DNA from 3 places in the Cytobacillus dafuensis genome. Region 2 is predicted to be linked to each of the others. Evidence: riboswitches for the same ligand, from Rfam matches in the RefSeq annotation. Region 2 holds a riboswitch; each other region holds the start of a gene.
What was found. A riboswitch is a leader RNA that binds a small molecule or an ion and turns the genes downstream of it on or off. The one in region 2 is predicted to bind thiamine pyrophosphate.
Positions count from the first base shown of each region.

Region 1: linked by a shared signal. The riboswitch ahead of thiT (energy-coupled thiamine transporter ThiT) and the one ahead of FSZ17_RS06315 (ABC transporter substrate-binding protein) in region 2 are both predicted to bind thiamine pyrophosphate.
Region 3: linked by a shared signal. The riboswitch ahead of tenA (thiaminase II) and the one ahead of FSZ17_RS06315 (ABC transporter substrate-binding protein) in region 2 are both predicted to bind thiamine pyrophosphate.

Region 1 covers NZ_CP042593.1:2,508,854-2,513,071, forward strand. Annotated here, with positions in the region: gene FSZ17_RS11860 (ferritin-like domain-containing protein) at 1-292, opposite strand, end outside; gene FSZ17_RS11865 (thermonuclease family protein) at 482-1,474, shown strand; gene thiT (energy-coupled thiamine transporter ThiT) at 1,572-2,171, opposite strand; TPP riboswitch at 2,239-2,341, opposite strand; gene FSZ17_RS11875 (AAA family ATPase) at 2,530-4,218, shown strand, end outside.
Region 2 covers NZ_CP042593.1:1,314,557-1,318,774, reverse strand. Annotated here, with positions in the region: gene FSZ17_RS06330 (VOC family protein) at 1-20, opposite strand, end outside; gene FSZ17_RS06325 (VOC family protein) at 90-461, opposite strand; gene FSZ17_RS06320 (DUF1801 domain-containing protein) at 538-960, opposite strand; TPP riboswitch at 1,235-1,344, shown strand; gene FSZ17_RS06315 (ABC transporter substrate-binding protein) at 1,438-2,436, shown strand; gene FSZ17_RS06310 (MTH1187 family thiamine-binding protein) at 2,450-2,740, shown strand; gene FSZ17_RS06305 (ABC transporter permease) at 2,740-3,501, shown strand; gene FSZ17_RS06300 (ABC transporter ATP-binding protein) at 3,503-4,218, shown strand, end outside.
Region 3 covers NZ_CP042593.1:2,419,895-2,424,112, reverse strand. Annotated here, with positions in the region: gene FSZ17_RS11490 (branched-chain amino acid aminotransferase) at 110-1,177, shown strand; TPP riboswitch at 1,291-1,396, shown strand; TPP riboswitch at 1,472-1,563, shown strand; gene tenA (thiaminase II) at 1,853-2,542, shown strand; gene FSZ17_RS11480 (ABC transporter ATP-binding protein) at 2,561-3,307, shown strand; gene FSZ17_RS11475 (ABC transporter permease) at 3,294-4,061, shown strand; gene FSZ17_RS11470 (ABC transporter substrate-binding protein) at 4,086-4,218, shown strand, end outside.

The DNA of each region.
Region 1 (4,218 bases), 1.2 Mb from region 2:
TTAGTGCAAACTCAAGCCCCTTTTTATAGTTATTGGGGCATTGTTCCATTAATTGTGGAATTGGTTGACTACCAGTTAAATTTACGTACAATTGTGAAAATGTATGAAGATGCTTACTTTCATCTTGTTTTATTTCAAGGATTTGCTCTTTTTCTTTTTGTGTCGGCGCCATATTTGCTAGTTTTTGATAGCATTGAATAGCACTGTACTCACCATTTATTGCTTTCGTTAAATTTGCGATTATTTTTTCAGTTTGTCTATATGAATTTGGATAATCATAAAATGGATACAATCGTATTCCTCCTCTGTAAAAAAAATATCCCTTTATAATACGAGAAATTTCATTTAATGTGCCTATTTTTGATTCTGTTGTTTGAAAGTAAAAGTTGTCTATGAGATGAATAGTCAAAAAACAAACAAAAATCAATTTGATTATGGTATTATATTTAACCGTATGGTTGTTACATAGGAGGTACTAGTTTTGTACAAATTTAATCGAATCATCATTTTTGTTTTTACTACTATTAGCTTTTTTATACTCCCTACATTAACAGCAGCTCATAATGGTGCACGGGATGAATTAGGAGGGCATTTTCGTAAGGCAGATTGTGTCTATTTACTTCATGAACCTTCCTCACTTGCAAAAACAGCAGCCAATATGGATGAACTCATTCAATTAATTAAAAAATATAACAGCAATTCCAGTTGTGCATCTGGTTTGTCTAAAGAAAATGTTGATTTAGAGGGCTATTCATTTCCAAACCAAAATGAAACAGGTCAAAAGGAAGTTTCAACACCATCTGATAATATATCTTCTACAGAAGAACCAAATGATGCGATTAAATTAGGTACGAGGTATCCTGCTGAACTTGTAAAATGCACCGATGGGGATACTGCACAATTTAAGATAAACGGACAAACCTATATAACAAGATTTTTATATATTGATACACCAGAAAGCACAAACAAAATAGAACCGTTTGGAAAAGAGGCAAGTACATATACATGCTCCTTCTTAAGGTCAGGAAATATTACGCTGGAAACGGATGGAGATCGAGTTTTCGATAAATATAATCGCTTGCTTGCATGGGTTTGGGTTGATGATCAATTGCTTCAAGAGGAAATAACAAAAGCTGGCTTTGTAGAGGATTTCTATGATTATGGTGACTATTTATATGAAGACCGCATTGTTTCTTCGATGGCTGAGGCAAAAAAATTATCAAAAGGTATGTATGCAACCACAGTTGAAGAGATGGATGAAATAGAAAATAGAACAGTGGCCATTCCAGATAAAACCGAAGAAGCTGTTACAGATCCTACACAAACAGAAAAAATCGACAACAATCAAAAGGATGAAAGCAGCGAAACGAAAGAAAAAAATAGCGAGGAAAATGGGATTTCTGACAAAGTAATAATTGGACTATTAGTAATCGTTTTTCTGTATTATTTTATTAGAAGAAAAAATAGAAAATAAATTCACTGTAAAAGAGACCATATGAAAACTAAACTGCACAATGATTGATTAACAAACTTTTTCAATCATTGTGCAGTTTTTAATGAAATCCCTATTTTTATGATGCTTTATTATGTTCGATTGCTAGTGTATTGTCTTTTCTAATAATTAATCGAGGCGTGGTTGATATTAAAAGGACAGCAACAAATGAACATAATGCAAACGCTCCTAGCATTGTTGCACCATTTACTGCGAAAGAGAATAGAATTGGATCCATACCTTCTGGTGCGTACTCTCCAAAGAAAATAGCTCCTGCAATGAAATGCCAGAAGTATCGCGCCAGACTGCCAACAAATATTGCTGCAACGATCCACCCGTACGCTTTTTTCTTGTCGCCAAAACGCAATTCCTTTTGTATTAAATTATAAAATAAACCTGCAAAACCAATACAAGCGAATGCAATGAAATATTCAATGAATGCTTGAGTAGGTGTGGCAATCCAAGCATCCCCCATTACGATTTGAAGAATACCCCAAAGTAAACCTGAGATTAAGCTAACACGAAATCCCCAGCGAAAGGCTAGAATAAAAATTGGTATCATAGCAACTGAAATCGAAATATTTGGAGTTGGCTTAATCGATGGCAATAGATCTAAAACAATTGCAAATGCAGCAAAAAAAGAAGCCTCGATCAATGCAATCAGACTTATTTTCCTCATAAAAAAAACTCCCCTTTTGTTTAATACGTTACCTCAAGGGGAGAATAGAAATTCATGTAAAATAAACATTCTACTCATGCCACATTCCTACGCTAGAATTGACTAACAGGTTCGAAGGGTCAGAACAACTATGTGTTCACTCTCAGCAATTAGCTCCCCTTGTGGTTACGTTTATGTAATTGTTCCTATATTAGTATATATGACTTTCCAACATATGTGAAGTTGAAATGTTCATATTACTCCCCTCTCAACTTCCTAAATTATTAATTCCAATTTTTTCTTCATTTTACATGAAAATGGGACTACCCCTGCCCTATTTATGTTATTTATAATAATAATACATAAGGGAGGGAATACATTGAAATTACGTTTAAATAAAACTTCAGCAATTTCAGTAATTATTGTAGCGTTTTTGGTGATTTTAGCAGCAGTAATTTGGACTGTTCAAGCAGGAAATAAAGCTGAACAAATTCCTTTTTCCTCCGTTGAGAACTTGATAATTGCTCAAAAAGGTGAGCTAGTTACAATCAATGAACATAAAGACGGTAAGCTCATGATTTCTACGAGTGAAGGAAATTATTTTTCGCATGTTCCTCCGAACAGTCAAATGATTGATAAAATAGTAGAAAACTATAATGTTCAATATACATTTTCTTCAAGCAGTCCTTATACACCATGGGTTCTTGGCGGACTTGTTACGGTCCTTGCAGGTATCGGCATTTATTTATATAAATCCGGAAAAGGCGGTTTAGGAGCTGCTAATTCAATGAAGCAAAGTGTTTCTACAGCAAGACCTCTACCTTCTATTTCACTTGCAGATGTTGGCGGTATTCAAGGTGAAATGAAAGAGGAAATTTTGCAAACTCTATCCACACTTAAAGATCCAAATCGCTCTCTTAAAATGGGCGTTAAGCCTCCAAAAGGCATATTACTATATGGACCTCCAGGGACAGGTAAAACCTTGCTTGCCCAAGCGATCGCAAAGGAAATAGGTGCTACTTTCTTTTCTACAAGTGGTTCTGCATTTAATGAAATGTTTGTTGGCGTCGGTGCTTCTCGTGTTCGGACATTATTCCAAAATGCAAGAAAGCAAAAGCCGTCTGTCGTATTTATCGATGAAGTCGATGCCCTTGCTGGTAAAAGAAAGCAGCATGGTGGTGAAGAAAGTGAAAAAACATTAACGGAACTACTCGTTCAGCTTGATGGCGGACAATCAAACGATGGTATCCTATTCATCGCTGCAACGAATCGGAAGGATATGCTCGATGATGCCTTCCTGCGCCCGGGGCGTATTGATTTTTCTTTCCATGTCCCGCTTCCAGATACAAATGGCAGAAAAGAAATTATTGAAATTCATGCAAAAGATCGTGTTTTGGCAGATGATGTTAAAGAATCACTTGAAGGTCTTGCTGAAAGCACTTCAGGTTTTTCAGGCGCAGAGCTTCATTCCCTTTTTGAAACAGCAAGCCGAAGAGCTGTTCGAAACGGACAGGAAGCAATATCCAAGGAAGATCTAGATTTTGCACTTGATCGTACCGTTCTTGGAAGTACAACAAGAGTCTTGCAAGATCCTAATACAAAACAGAGAGTAGCTATTCATGAAGCTGGGCATGCTCTTGTTGCCGCAATTACTAAACCTGGCTCTGTTCGTAAAGCGACCATTATTCCGCGTGGACAAGCACTTGGTTATGTGGCGCCTATTCCAAAAGAAATGCATTTATCGACTACAAGTGATATGCTTGATCAGGTAGCCATGATTTTGGCAGGTGGTGTAGCTGAGCGTCTCATTCTTGGTGAACATAGCATTGGGGTAAGCGGTGATGTCCAACAAGCCAAGCATGTTATAGAGCAAATGGTTGATACTGGCTTACTTGAAGATGGTTTCACATTAACCTTTAATAAGGTTGAAAAAGAAACAAAAATGCTAGAGCTTTTCCATAAGGCTTTAGATAAATCTGAACGACTAATCAATACAAATCGATTACAATTTGAGTACTTAGTCCAAGCACTTCTGAAAAAAGAAACATTAGAAGGCTCTGAGGTTCAA
Region 2 (4,218 bases):
AAATGAACGACTCTTCCCATGATTAACCTCCTAATATATTCACATAGATATGTACTGCACACTTGAATGGATATTTTTTATGTTTATTTTTACCTGTGTTGATCGACAAGGATTAGATTACCATCAGGATCCTCAATCATAAAGCTCCCTGGGCCTTCAGTTGCCACATTTGCTTCGTTAATAAAGTTAATTCCTTTTTCTCTAAGTTCCTCCTGTAATACCCTAACATCCTTAAAAGGATTTACTTCTTCAGCATTACTGTCCCACCCAGGATTAAAAGTTAATATATTCTTTTCAAACATACCTTGAAACAGGCCAATTATACAGTCTTCATTTTTCATGATTAACCAGTTTTGATCGATATTTCCACCAAAAACGTTAAATCCAAGTTTCTCATAAAATGCTTTTGAAGCATGAATATCTTTTACCGTCAAACTAACAGAAAATGCTCCAATACTCATATTTTTTCTCCTTTCACTAGATCATGAGGATGCTTTCACCTTATATCTAAAAAATAACACTTGATTCATTTAAAAATCAATTTCTAGGGTATTTTTTTTCAAAATAGTTAACCGTTTTTTCAATTAACTGCTTTAATATTTCTAAATCTACGTCATCTAGTTTATTTATATAAATACAAGCTTTACCTGATGTATGCTTCCCGAAACTCTCTAGTAATTGTTCTCGTTCTTTTTCTTCCATTGTAAAATATAGACTGATTTTTGCTTTGCGAGGTGAAAAGCCAACAAGTGGTGCATCTCCTTCGTGCCCAGTTTCGTATACATAGTGGTAAGAACCGAACCCAATAATGCTAGGCCCCCACATCTTAGCCTGAAAACCGGTTACTTCAGTAAAGATATCCAACAAATCATATGCATCTTTCCTCTTTTTGACGTTATCAACTTTTTCGATAAATTCAATGACGCTACTATCAGTTTCTTTCGTCTTAGGTTCATACATTATGGCTTTCCTCCTTTCATACTGATTTTTTAAAATTTATTATTACCGCTTACTAATCACTTCTCCACTAGATTTTCATTATTCAAATAAACTATACCGAGTATTAAATAAACTAGCAAGAAAAGGGATTATAGTACTTTCAACTGATATAATCTTCATCATAAAAAATCTCCTTCTCAAGATAATCTTCTTAACACTAGCAAAAAGATTTCATATTTATGCTATACACTCTCTTATTTTTGTTATAATAAAGTGCCTGAAAAAATAAATAGCATTAGAATTGTAGGGGAACCGGTGTTAACGGTTGAGATTGGATCTGTGAGGTCCTGACCCTTTGAACCTGATCTGGTTAAGACCAGCGGAGGAAACATATTCGAGTAAAGAATAGATATGTTTGTTCATGGACGCGCGGGTTCTCATCCGGGTGTTTTTTATTTTTTCTGGAGTTACCACGAATACACTTTGGAGGAAAATGTCATGAAAAGGTTAATTGCAACTATGCTTACTACATCCTTGCTTCTCGCAGGATGTGCCGGAGGAAAGGAATCCGCAGATCCCGCGAAGGAAAAGAAAGAAAAAAATGAGAAGGTAACGGTTGTTCTTGATTGGACACCGAATACAAATCATACCGGTTTATATGTTGCACAGGATAAAGGATACTTTAAAGAAGAAGGCTTGGACGTTGAGATTATTATGCCTGGTGAAGCAGGAGCTGATCAGCTAGTTGCTTCAGGAAAAGCCGATTTTGGCGTAAGCTATCAGGAAAGTGTTACACAAGCACGTGTTCAAGGGGTACCTTTAGTTTCAATTGCAGCAGTTATCCAGCATAATACGTCAGGATTTGCCTCTCCAGTGGAGAAAAATATTACTTCACCAAAGGATTTTGCTGGAAAAACATATGGAGGCTGGGGAGCTCCAGTTGAAAAATCCGTTATTACTTCCTTGATGCAACAGGAAAATGCCAATGTAGAAGATGTTTCCTTTGTGAATATGGGGGATACAGACTTTTTTACAGCGGTAAAACGAGACATTGATTTTGCTTGGATTTATTATGGCTGGACAGGCATTGAAGCAGAACTTCGCGGCGAAAAGATCAATATGGTTTATTTAACCGATTATAGTAAAAAGCTTGATTACTATACACCAGTACTTGTAACAAATGAAAAGAAGCTTCAATCGAATCCGGAACAAGTGAAGAAATTTTTAAAGGCTGTTTCGAAAGGCTATGAATTTGCGATCGACCATCCATTTGAAGCAGCAGATAGTTTATTGAAAGCAGCTCCTGATCTTGATAAAGATCTTGTTAAGAAAAGTCAAGAGTGGTTAGCAACACGTTATCAAGATGATGCTCCAAGATGGGGTGAACAAAAGCTAGAGGTTTGGGAAAACTATGCAAACTGGATGTATGAAAATAAATTATTAGATAGTGAGCTAGATGCTAAAAAAGCCTATACAAACGACTATTTGCCAAAGTAAGGAGACTAGTAAGATGAATAATTCCCTAGTTAGCATTCAAATTATCCCGAAAACAAAAAATGGAGAAGATGTCATTCCATATGTGGATGAAGCGATTAAAATTATTGAAGAATCAGGTGTCAATTATGAAGTTCATCCATTAGAAACAACAATGGAAGGGGAGCTTTCAGAGCTATTTGACATTATAAAAAAAATGAATGAACGTATGATTGAAATCGGCAGCAAAAACGTGATTTCTCAAGTGAAAGTTTTATATCAGCCATCAGGCATAGCCATGAATCAGTTAACGGAGAAGTATCGCTAATGAAGAAGAATCGATTTAAGGGATGGAGATCGGTTTTCGTTCTCCTTCTCTTCTTTTTTATTTGGGAGCTTGCCGTTAAAATAGCCGATATTCCAGAATGGCTGCTTCCTGCTCCTTCAACCATTATGACCGAAGCAATTACAGGCTTTCCAAGCTTTTCAGAACATTTGCTTTCAACGATAAAACTTGGGGTTACTGGGTTTACGATCGGTGTTGGGATTGGGCTTTTCGTTGCTATTCTGCTCTATCTCCTTCCGTTTGTACGTGAAGTTGTATATCCGCTTCTTATTCTTTCACAAAATATTCCCGTCATCGTTCTAGCCCCATTATTAGTCATCTGGTTTGGTTTTGGGATGTTGCCAAAAATCATTGTCATTACACTTGTTTGTTTTTTCCCCGTTACGGTTGCAGCACTTGATGGGTTTAAACAAACATCTCCTGACTTAAAGCATTACATGAAAATGGCTGGAGCGACGAAGAGCCAATTGTTTTGGAAGCTGGAACTTCCACATGCTCTCCCATCCATTTTTTCAGGAATAAAAATCTCTGCCACTTACAGTATTATGGGTGCTGTAATTTCCGAATGGCTTGGGGCTAAATCAGGCATCGGTGTGTACATGACTTTAGCTTCGTCCTCATTCCGAACAGATCGTGTCTTTGTTGCCATCTTTGCAATCATGGCGTTAAGCCTATTATTCTTTGCGGCAATTGTTTTGATTGAACGACTTCTTATCCGCTGGCAGTCAAAAGGAGTAGACTAAAATGAGTGTCTTAACGATACAAGATATTTCGAAAAAATTTGCAGATGTAGATGTCATTAAGCATCTAAATTTACAAGTGAATGAAGGTGAATTTGTTTCCATTCTTGGTCCTTCAGGCAGTGGAAAAAGTACGCTCTTTTCACTAATTGGCGGCATTCTTGCTCCTGATGAAGGGACGATTATACTGCAAGGTGAAAAAATTAATAGCAAAACAGGTGCAGTCAGCTACATGCCACAGTCCCCTAGTTTATTTCCGTGGAGAACAGTCTTACAAAACGTTCTTCTTGGTCAAGAATTAAAAGGAACAAAGGATACAAGTAAAGCATTAGAAATGATTGAGAAAGCCGGGTTAGCTGAATATACCCATTCTTATCCTAATGAGCTCTCTGGCGGCATGAAACAGCGGGTATCCTTTATTCGCGCTTTACTTAGCCCGCAGCCCATCATCTTACTTGATGAGCCGTTTTCAGCGTTAGATGAACTCACAAAACTGGACATGCAAAAATGGCTATTGTCTATCTGGGAAAACAATCGTCGAACGGTTTTATTTGTCACCCATAATCTTGAGGAAGCTTTGTTTTTATCCGATCGGATTGTGATTCTCTCCAACAAGCCTGCAACAATTGCAGCTGAATTTGTCATTCCTTTTCCTAGACCGCGTAAAGAAGAGCTCTTATTAGAGGACGACTTTTTACAATGGAAACGTAAAATCTATTA
Region 3 (4,218 bases), 1.1 Mb from region 2:
GAGATGAAATTATTTGAAAATATTAATTATCCTTTTTATAAGAAATTTTTTTTAGTGATTGGATTAACAATTTAAAGCGACAAAGTATATGAAGGCAGGGAGAAGTAGGATGAACGACTATCAAATTGAAATGAACCTAAGTCAATCAAGAAAACAAAAACCAGCATTTGACAATCTTCAGTTTGGAAGGAACTTCACAGATCATATGTTTATTATGGATTATACGGAAGGAAAAGGCTGGCATGATCCGCGAATTGTTCCTTATCAACCTATTACTTTAGATCCTTCAGCAACAATATTCCATTACGGGCAAACTGTTTTTGAAGGGCTAAAGGCATATCAAACAAAAGATGAGCAAATCCTTCTATTTAGACCTAATAAAAATATGGAAAGATTAAATCGATCAAGCGCTCGCTTGTGTATGCCACAAATTGATGAAGAGCTTGCTCTTTATGGTTTAAAACAATTAATTAATGTTGAAAGAGATTGGGTTCCAAATTTAGAAGGAACATCTCTTTATATTCGTCCTTTCATTATTTCAACAGAAGCACATTTAGGAGTTTCACCTTCATTAACTTATCAATTTATCATTATCTTATGCCCAGTTGGAGCATATTATAAAGAAGGCATTAACCCAGTAAAAATCGCAGTTGAAACGGAATATGTACGTGCGGTTAGAGGCGGAACTGGAAATGCGAAAACGGCAGGTAATTATGCATCTAGCTTAAAAGCTCAGGAAGTTGCGGGCAAATCAGGATATTCACAAGTATTATGGCTAGATGGAAAAGAGAATAAGTATATTGAAGAAGTTGGAAGCATGAACGTATTCTTTAAGATTGATGGAGAAGTTATAACGCCAGAACTTAATGGAAGTATTTTAGATGGAATAACCCGTGATTCAATTATCCTACTATTAAAGCATTGGAATATTCCAGTTAAAGAAAGAAAAATTTCAATTGAAGAAATCTATCAAGCAAGTAAAGAAGGAAAATTAGAAGAAGCTTTCGGAACAGGCACGGCAGCTGTCATTTCACCTATTGGAGAATTATTCTGGAAAGAGAAGCTTCTTGTTAATAACGGAGAAACTGGTTCATTATCAAAAAAATTATATGAGACCTTAACAGGCATACAAAATGGCTCACTAGTCGATCCATTTGGCTGGCGTGTATTAGTATAGAGAGCTGTTCGATACAGCTCTTTTTATATGGAGATTTTTTAAAAAAATTTTTACCTTCCTAATTTTTTTCCTTGCAATAATAATATTTCATGCTATGCTATTTATGAAGTTAATAAGTACACTAGGGGTGTCTGCATAAGACTGAGATGGAACAATCGTTCTTAACCCTTTGAACCTGATCTAGTTTATACTGGCGTAGGGAAGTGGCGTTTGGATAAAATATTCGTATGTTTATTTATCCCCACTCTTACGTTTTTGAGTGGGGATTTTTTGTTTTTTACAAATTCTATAGATTTAATCTACTAGGGGCGCCTTTAATGGCTGAGATAGAACCCTTTGAACCTGATCTAGTTCATACTAGCGTAGGGAAGTAGGTTAATTGAAAGATATATTTACTTCTTTCTTTAACCGCTTTCCAAAATGAAAGCGGTTTTCTTTTTTTTCTTCTGCATTTACTAAAGATGCAGTTTATCGCAGATTAACGGGCAGTAAGACCCCCACTTCAAGGTTGCCAGAGAATTAAAGAAACCTAAGTGGGGGATCAACTGCCCGTAAAGGCCCGATTGGTTCAACTAACCATCAGTGGGGGATGAAAGAAAACCCCCACTGATGGTTAGTTGAACTTTATTCCAGCTAGGCAAAATAAAAAACAATTTTTTCAGGAGGAGAATTAAAATGGAAAATGTTAAAACAAAGAAATTCACTGAAAGGCTATTTGAAAATGTAAAGCCAATATGGGAGAAAAATCATCAGCATCCATTTGTACAAGAACTTGGAAAGGGGACGTTAGATGAAGAAAAATTCATTCATTATATGAAGCAAGACTACGTTTATTTAATTGACTATTCAAAGCTTTTTGCGGTAGGAGTAATGAAAGCTCATGATTTAAATATGATGGGGAGTTTCGCACAAACCCTTCATGAGACACTTCATTTTGAAATGGAATTACATCGCCAATTTGCAGCAGAATTCGGAATTACCCGTGAAGAACTTGAAGCAACAAAACCTACACCTGTCAATTTAGCCTATACAAGATATATGTTAAATGTTGCCCAGAATGGCAGTTTAGCAGAGCTTGTATCCTGTTTACTTCCTTGTGCATGGGATTATTGGGAAATCGGCAAATTACTCAGAAAGCAATATGGAGAACATCTCTCAACAAATCGTTATGCTAAATGGATTGAAACATATGATTCGGAAGCATTTGGAGAAGGTGCAAAATGGTTAATTCAGCTGATGGATGAGCTTGCGGAAGGAAAACCTGAGCGTGAACTTACTATCCTTGAGGAGCACTTTCAAATGGCTTCAAAATATGAATACTTATTTTGGGATATGAACTATTACAAACAAGATTGGCCGATCTAAAAACAAGTTGGTGAAAAGATGACACTCGTGTTAAAAAATGTTTCCTATACATTTAGGAATGAAGCAAATCAAAAAAATAAAGTCATTTCTGATTTAAACTTGGAAGTGAGAAGTGGAGAATTTGTTTCATTAATTGGAAAAAGCGGCACAGGGAAAAGTACGATTTTAAAATTAATTACAGGCCTGCTTAAACAAGATGAAGGAGAAATCCTAATCAATGGAAAAGCAATCACACTTGGGGATGTTGGCTACATGCCACAGCGTGATCTGCTGCTCCCATGGAGAACAATTATAGAGAATATTATGATTGCATCGGAGATTCAAAAGAACTTGCAAATTACGAAAGAAGAAGCGCGAGACTGGCTTGACCGAGTAGGATTACTTGCTTATGAGAATGCGCTTCCGAATCAGTTATCAGGCGGAATGAGGCAGAGGGCGGCATTTTTGCGCGCTCTATTATCGGGAAAGGATTTGTTATTGCTTGATGAACCATTTGGTGCACTAGATGCACTAACAAAAAAAGAAATGCAATCATGGCTATTGTCTATTTGGCAAGAATTAAATAAAACGATTTTATTTATCACACATGATTTAGAGGAAGCATGTTTCTTAAGTGATCGGATTCTTTTATTACATCTGGATAAAACACTTGATGATATTCCTGTAAATCTGTCTCGGCCACGCCACCCTGAAATGCTGCACGAAATGGAGCTTATTACTTTAAGACATAATCTGGAGAAAAGGATTGCCCATGAAACAATTTAAACAATGGCTGCAAACATACAGTCTATTTCTCATTTTTTCCCTAATTATTTTTATTTTACTGGAATATCTCGTTCGATCAGAGCTCATTCCTGCCTTTATCATTCCGGCGCCGACGAGTGTAATAACTTCAATTATAGAAAATTGGAAGCCGTTATTTTTAGAGCATTTGCCCGCAACCTTGCTTGAATTTTTAATTGGTTTTGTCTTAGCAGTTGTTGGTGGAGTGGGATTAGCAGTGGGTATGTTTTTTTCAAAATTAGTAGAAAAAACTCTATATCCTGCGGTCTTAATATCACAGATGATCCCTATCATTGCGCTGTCGCCAATTTTTGTTCTCTGGTTTGGTTATACAATTTGGAGCAAGGTTGCTGTGACTATACTAATTTCTTTTTTTCCAATCGTTGTTGGTACATATGATGGACTTAAATCAAGTGATAAGGAATATATCGAATTATTACGTTCGATGGGGGCAACCCGCTGGCATATCTTCAAAAAACTCAATATTCCAATGGCAATGTCCTCTTTTTTCTCAGGGTTAAAGCTTGCAATTGTATATGCCTTAGTCGGAGCGACAATTGGCGAATGGTTAGGAGCAAGTGAAGGGCTTGGATATTACAGCCGTCGAATGTCAGGTAATCTAAATTCTGAGGGAGTATTTGCAGCAATTACCATACTTACTTTGCTTGGCATACTTTTGTTTGCAATCATTTCTTTTATAGAAAAACGAATTTTAAAATGGAAATATACAGATTAATTCACAGATGGAGTTGGACAAAAAATGAAAAAAATATGGATGAATCGTTTATTGATTGTAGTAATTGCTATCATGCTTGTTGGCTGTTCCGGAAAAACCGAGAGCAACAAAGATGAGAATAAAAAGGAGCTTGAAGATATAAGCATCATGCTTGATT